Linked DNA regions of Sandaracinus amylolyticus. The protein of the gene in region 2 interacts with the protein of the main gene of each other region in a pairwise test. Links are inferred from orthologs where the notes say so. Each region holds a gene or a part of one and is shown on either strand. Other genes may lie near its edges.

Region 1 (3,396 bases), 850 kb from region 2 along the record:
GCATCATTGTGCTCGGATCGCGAGCGCCTCGAGCACGCGGCGCAGCGCCGCGTCGGCGCTGTCGCCAGTGGCGCTCTCGTGTCGAGCACGGACCCGTTTCGCGCGCGGCGGGAGCCATCCCACGACCGCGTGCGCTTGGTAACCGCTGGGCCGTCTGTACACGCTGAGGACCGTCTTCACGCCGGTTGCGCCATCAGGGGGGATCCCGCGCAACGCACGGCGGACCTGTGCGAGTAGCTCCTTCGAGCACTCGGGCGCGATCTGAGGCGTGCGACGTCCGGCCATGCGCGCGGAGCATCGCACGTCCCTCGCCAATCGGGCGGCGCGCTGCGCCCGAGGAATCGCGGGACCGTCCGGAAACGTTGCTCGATCGGCCGCCCCGGGGCATCGTCGTCGCGGCCTCGAATGGCGGACCTGAAGCACCTCCTCGCCGCGGCGCCCTCGCTGATCGGGTGATGTCGTGACGAGCCCCAAAGCGTCGCGCGATCGCACGAGCCCGAGCCTCCGCACGCGCCGGCCGCTCGCGAGCGTGCGCGAGCACTCGCGCGCGCGGCGTGGACGGCCCGGCGTGTGGCGCTGGATCGGTCGCGGGCTGATCGCGCTGCTCGTGCTCGTGATCGTCGCGGTGCTCGGGTTCGCGAGCGTCATCGCGTACTACTCGCGCGACCTGCCCGACGTCGCGTCGCTGCGCACGTTCCAGGAGCCGCAGGTGACGCGCGTCGTCGATCGCGACGGCGCGCTCGTCGGCGAGATCTTCACCGAGCGACGCACCGTCGTGCCGCTCGAGCGCGTGCCGCGCGTGCTCGTGCTCTCGGTGCTCGCCGCGGAGGACGCGGACTTCTACCGCCACGAAGGGCTCGACTACGCCGGGCTCTTCCGCGCCGTCGTGCGCGGCGTGCTCGACGGCGGGAACTTCCGCGGCACCTCCACGATCACGCAGCAGCTCGTGAAGAACCTGCTGCTCGGGCCCGAGCGCAGCTGGGAGCGGAAGATCCGCGAGCTGATCCTCGCGCGCCACGTCGAGGAGGAGCTCAGCAAGGACGAGATCCTCGGGCTCTACCTCAACCACATCAACTTCGGGCACGGCCGCTACGGCGTGCAGGAAGCGTCGCAGTTCTACTTCGGCAAGGACGTCTCGGAGCTCACGCTCGCCGAGGCGTCGCTCCTCGCGGGGATCCCGCAGTCGCCGACGCACCTCTCGCCGCGCACCCACCCCGAGGCGTCGCGGCGGCGCCAGCGCTTCGTGCTCGATCAGCTCGAGCGCAAGCGCGAGGAGTACTGGCCCGATCTCACCGTCGAGGACATCCGCGCCGCGCGCGAGGCGCACGTCGAGCTCGCGCCGCTGCCCGAGTCGCGCCAGAGCGCGCCGGAGATCATGGACGTCGCGCGCCGCGTGCTCACCGAGCGCGTCGGCGAAGAGGCCGCGCAGCGCGGCGGCTACGTCGTGCACACGAGCGTCGATCGCGAGCTGCAGCTCGCCACGCGCGAGGCGCTGCGCACCGGGCTGCGCGCGATCGATCAGCGCTCGGGCATGCGCCCGCCGATCCGCCGCGCGCGGGTGCGTCGCGGCGAGCGCATGCCCGAGATCGATCGCGCGCCCGAGCTGCGCGTCGGCGGCACCTACGACGCAGTGGTCACGAGCCGCGACGACGAGACCGGCACCATCGCGCTCGAGGTCGCGGGCCATCCGGCGACCGCGCGCATCGCCGATCTGGCGCGATGGAACCCCGAGGAGCTCCCGCCCTCGCGCTTCGTCGACGAGGGCGCGCGGCTGCGCGCGTCGATCGTCGCGCTCGCGGAAGAAGGCGTCGAGGGCGCGCGCGCGAGGGCGCGGCTCGAGCTCGGTCCGCAGGGCGCGGTGGTGCTGATCGACCCGCGCTCGCGCGAGGTGCTCGCGCTCGTCGGGGGCTACGAGGCGGAGAGCGGGTTCGATCGCGCGCGCCTCGCGCAGCGCCAGCCCGGCTCGACGTTCAAGCCGTTCGTGTACGCGCTCGGGATCCGCTCGCGCCGCTACACGCCCGCGTCGATCGTGATCGACGCGCCCGGCGTGTACGACCAGTGGATGCCGCAGAACTTCGAGACGTGGAGCTTCGCGGGCGAGATGCGCCTGCGCGACGCGCTCGCGAATTCGGTGAACCAGGTCGCGGTGCGGCTCATCGAGGACCTCACGCCGGCCGAGGTCGTCTCGTTCGCGCAGCACCTCGGGGTCACGTCGGAGCTCGATCCTTCGCTCGCGCTCGCGCTCGGTGCGAGCGAGGTGCGCCCCATCGAGCTCGCGAACGCGTACGCGACGTTCGCGGCGGGCGGGCGCTGGGCCGCGCCGCGCGTCGTGACGCGGATCGTCGGGCCGGACGGTCGTGACGTGCCGCTGCCCGAGACCGAGCCGCCGCGCGACGTGCTCACGCAGGCCGAGGCGTACGTCGTGACGAGCATGCTCACGAGCGTCGTGCAGAGCGGCACCGCGCAGGCCGCGCAGCGACTGCGCCGTCCCATCGCGGGCAAGACCGGCACGAGCAACGAGGCGCGCGACGCGTGGTTCGCGGGGTACAGCGCCGATCTCGTCGCGGTCGTGTGGGTCGGCTACGACGATCATCGCTCGCTCGGTCGTCGCGAGAGCGGGGCGCGCGCGGCGCTGCCGATCTGGATGGAGGTGATGCGGGTCGCCGAGGAGGGCAGGCCGGTGATCGACTTCCCGGTGCCCTCCGGCGTCGTCACGGTGCGCATCGATCCGCGCAGCGGACAGCTCGCGTACGAAGGGCAGCAGGACGCGATCGACGAGGTGTTCCTCGAGGGCACCGCGCCGAGCGAGGTGGCGCGCGAGGCGGGCGTGCTCGATCCCAGCGCGTTCCTGATGGAGCAGTTCGGCGGCGGTGACGCGCCGGCGCCCGAGCAGGTGCTCGCGCCGTGATGCGCCGCTCCACCGTCTCCGCGAGTGCGCGCCGCGAGATCGGTGCTCAGCGCCGGACGAGGCCGAGCACGGACCGGAGCGTGGTGGATCCACGTGAGGACCGCGCGCAGGCCGAGGCCGGCGATCAGCGCCGAGATCGTGGCGCGTCCGTCGCGCGCACGAGGAGCGCGCCGTGAGGCTCCGCCTCGGGCTCGCGCTGCTGCTCGCGGTCGTCGCGTTCGTCCCCTTCGCGCTGGTGGTCGACTGGACCCGCGAGGCCAACGAGGCGATCGCGCGCGAAGCGCGCGAGGAGCGCGCGGACGCGATCGCGAACGAGGCGCGCGCGTACGTCGACGACGAGCTCGGCGAGCTCGCGCACGCGCTCGAGATCGCGTGCCGTGATCAAGCCGCCGCCGCCGAGGGGCTCTTGCGTGCGGCGCGCGTCGACGCGCCCACCGGCGCGCCGTCGCTGCAGGTCGCGTTCGTGCTGGACTCGCCCGCGTGGGCGG
Region 2 (3,311 bases):
TGCTGGTCGGGCAGGAAGTGATGCTGGTTCTGCGTGCCCTGCATGAACCCCTTGCCCCAGAAGCCACCGCTGCCGATCGCGACCATCGACTGGTACGTGTGCCAGCCGTCGCCGAGGATGTCGGGGTTCTCGCCGAACATCATGTCGAAGTACGAGAGGAAGCGACCGCGCTGGTACTCCTCGAGCCCCACGAGCCAGATCAGCGGCGCGCTCACCACGAACGCCATCACGAGCGTGAAGAGCGAACGCAGCTTCAGGTTCGTGAGCATCATGATGCTCGTGAAGATGAACGCGCACATGAGCGCGGTGCCGAGATCGGGCTGACGCAGGATCAACAGCATCGGCACGCCGAGGATGATCCCGGGGATCACGAGATCCTTGAGCGTGCGTCCCTCGGTCTTCGGATCGTTGTGCAGGTACTTCGCGAGCGCGACGATCAGGAACATCTTCATCAGCTCGCTCGGCTGGAGCGAGAACGCGCCGATGCGGATCCATCGCTGCGAGCCGCGCACTTCTGGCGCGAGCAGGAAGACGAGGATCAACAGCACGATCCCCGCGCCGTACGCGAACCACGCGAAGCGCTCGAAGTGGCGATAGTCGATCGCGACGATCAGCACCGCGACGCCGGCGCCCAGCGTGAGCCAGTAGATCTGCTGGATGTAGAGCTCGGAGAGCGCGGCGCGCGCCGCGCTGGTCGCGGAGTAGAGGTTCGTGACACCGATCACCGACAACGCGGCGACCGCGACGAAGAGCGGCCAGTCGAACTGATCACGGAAGCCCTTGCCCAGCGTCGCCATCTATCGCGCTCCGACCGCGGGCACTCCCACGCTCGCGGTGACGGTCTGCTCTCGACCGCCGAGGTACTCCTGCAGGATGCGGATCGCGATCGGCGCGGCCTGTCGACCACCCGCGCCGCCGTGCTCGACGAGCACCACGATCGCGACCTCCGGGTGATCCGCGGGCGCGAACCCCGCGAACCACGCGTGCGGCCGGTTGAGGTACCACGCGCGATCGGGATCGATGTCGTGGCGCGCGCGCTCGCTGACCTGCGCGGTGCCGGTCTTGCCCGCCACGATGATGCCGCCGTCGATGCGCGCGTCGTACGCGGTGCCGCCCTGGTCGTTGACCGCGCCGTAGAGCGAGTCGACGACGTACTCGAGGTGATCGCGATCGACGTGCACGCGACGCCGCACGCGCGGCTGGAACTCCTCGACGATCGATCCGTCGGGCGAGCTCACGGTCTCCACGAGCTGCGGCACGTACAGCGTCCCGCCGTTCGCGATGGCCGCGTACGACATCGCGAGCTGCAGCAGCGTCACGCGGGTGTCGCCCTGACCGATCGCGGTGTTCAGCGCGTAGCCGGCGCGCCAGTGCTGATCGCCGCGCTCGTACCACTCGCGCGTCGGGATGAAGCCCGACGCTTCCGTGTTGATTCCGACGCCGCTGCGGCGGCCGAGCCCGAAGTCCTGCGCGACGCGCGCGAGACGATCGAGGCCGACCTGCTGCGCGAGCACGTAGAAGTAGACGTTGCACGAGTGGACCATCGCCTCGCGCATGTCCATCTCGCCGTGCTGCGCGGTGCACCGGAAGCGCGTGCGGCCGAGCGTGTACGCGCCGAAGCACTCGACGCGCGCCGCGGGATCGACGAGCTGATCCTGGAGCGCGGCGAGCGCGGTGATCGGCTTGAACGTCGAGCCCGGGAAGTAGCTCTCGTAGATCGTGCGATCGATCAGCGGACGGAACGATCGCGGGTCGCGCATCTCCGCGTAGCGATCGCGGCTCATGCCGCTCGTGAGCTCGTTGAGGTCGTAGCTCGGCTTGCTGAAGAGCGCGCGCACCGCGCCGGTGTTCACGTCGACGACGACGACCGCGCCGCTCGGATGGCCACGGAACGCGCGCTCCGCGATGCGCATCAGATCCATGTCGAGCGTGAGCGTCATGTCGCGCCCGGGCACCGGATCGACGCGCGTCGGACGTCCGTCTTCGATCGCGACGCCCTCCATGATGCGACCGCGCGCGTCGACGGGGACGCGGCGATAGCCGCGACGGCCGCGCAGGAAGCTCTCCCACGCGCGCTCGACGCCGCTTCGCCCGATGCGGTCACCGAGGCGGTATCCGGCGGGGCGCAGCTCGTCGAGCTCTTCGGCGGTGAGCTCGTTGAGGTAGCCGATCGCGTGCGCGCCGAGGTGCTCGTAGGGGTACGTGCGGAGGGGTGAGACCACGACGTCGATCGCGGGGAGGTCGAGCTCGTGGGTCTCGAGCGACGCGAGCTGGTCCCGGCGCACGTCGGTGAAGAAGCGGATCTGGTGCGCGAGCCGGTGCTCGGGGACGTTCCCGAGGCGGCGCTCGAATTCGGCGCGCTCCTCGCCGGTGAGCCCCATCAGCTCGACGATGCGCTCGACGTCGCCTTCGCGGAGGAGGCGCGGCGTGACGTAGACGTCGTACGCAGGGCGGTTCGTGACGACGATGCGCCCGGTGCGATCGCGGATCACGCCGCGCGTCGCGGGCAGCGTGAGCGTCTTCGTGATGTTCTCGCGCGCGATCGCGCCGTAGTGATCGTGCTCGACGACCTGGAGCTGGAACGCGCGGCCGAGCAGGAACGTGAACGCGCAGATGACGAAGAGCGCCATCCACTTGTAGCGCTTGCGGAACTCGCCGACCTCGCGACGTACGCTGAGGAGGTTCATTCTGCCGGCGCTCCTTCCGCGGCGTCGCGGCGGCGGGTCTCGAGGGCGTCGAGGCGGCGCATCGTCGCGAAGATCGCGGGCGCGACCACCGCGGTCGCGAGCGCCGAGCCGAGCATCGTCGTGATCGTGCCGACGACGCTGCCCACGCGGGGCGCATCGTCTCCCGCGCTCGACGTGAAGAGCGCGACGAGATCGCCGGCGAGGCCGCTCGCGGGCATGTCGAGCGGGAACGGATCGGGCGGCGAGAAAATGGCACGCAGTGCCAGGATCGTCCCACCCGCGAGGATCGACGCGACGAACACCAGCGCGATCTGGAACAGCGAGCCGCGCAGGAAGAGCCGGATGCCCGCGCCGCGCGCGACCATGAACGTCGCGACGAGCACGAACGTGGAGAGGCCGAGCGGCGAGCCGCAGAACGCGTCGAGCAGGTAGCCGAGGATGAACGAGAGCGACGCGCCACGGAGCAGGCCGACGTCGGGCTGCACGCCGAGGAAGATCACCATCGGGAGCACGAGGTTCGGCGTGAACGGGTGCAGCGAGACGCGCGCGGCGAGCGAGGCCTGCAGCGCGAGCAGCACGAACCCGAACGCGAGGATCGCTCCGTTGGCGAAGAACCGCATCGCC

The links.
Region 1: the proteins of mrdA (region 2) and DB32_RS12070 interact in binary tests that used the Escherichia coli proteins (3 or more experiments, as listed by UniProt). The link is inferred for Sandaracinus amylolyticus from one-to-one orthologs.

What each region holds. Positions count from the first base shown.
Region 1 is NZ_CP011125.1:2,883,994-2,887,389, forward strand. The notes cover bases 100-3,184. They hold DB32_RS12070 (penicillin-binding protein 1A), read left to right. Parts: upstream 100-460; coding sequence 461-2,908; downstream 2,909-3,184. Other genes in these bases: DB32_RS12080 (sensor histidine kinase), read left to right, coding at 3,081-3,184. Also shown: DB32_RS12065 (DUF434 domain-containing protein), read right to left, coding at 1-4; more of DB32_RS12080, read left to right, coding at 3,185-3,396. UniProt on the Escherichia coli protein: Cell wall formation. Synthesis of cross-linked peptidoglycan from the lipid intermediates.
Region 2 is NZ_CP011125.1:2,033,644-2,036,954, reverse strand. Bases 243-3,242 are described here. They hold mrdA (penicillin-binding protein 2), read right to left. Parts: upstream 2,688-3,242; coding sequence 798-2,687; downstream 243-797. Other genes in these bases: mreD (rod shape-determining protein MreD), read right to left, coding at 2,684-3,242; rodA (rod shape-determining protein RodA), read right to left, coding at 243-797. Also shown: more of rodA, read right to left, coding at 1-242; more of mreD, read right to left, coding at 3,243-3,307. UniProt on the Escherichia coli protein: Catalyzes cross-linking of the peptidoglycan cell wall. Responsible for the determination of the rod shape of the cell. Is probably required for lateral peptidoglycan synthesis and maintenance of the correct diameter during lateral and centripetal growth.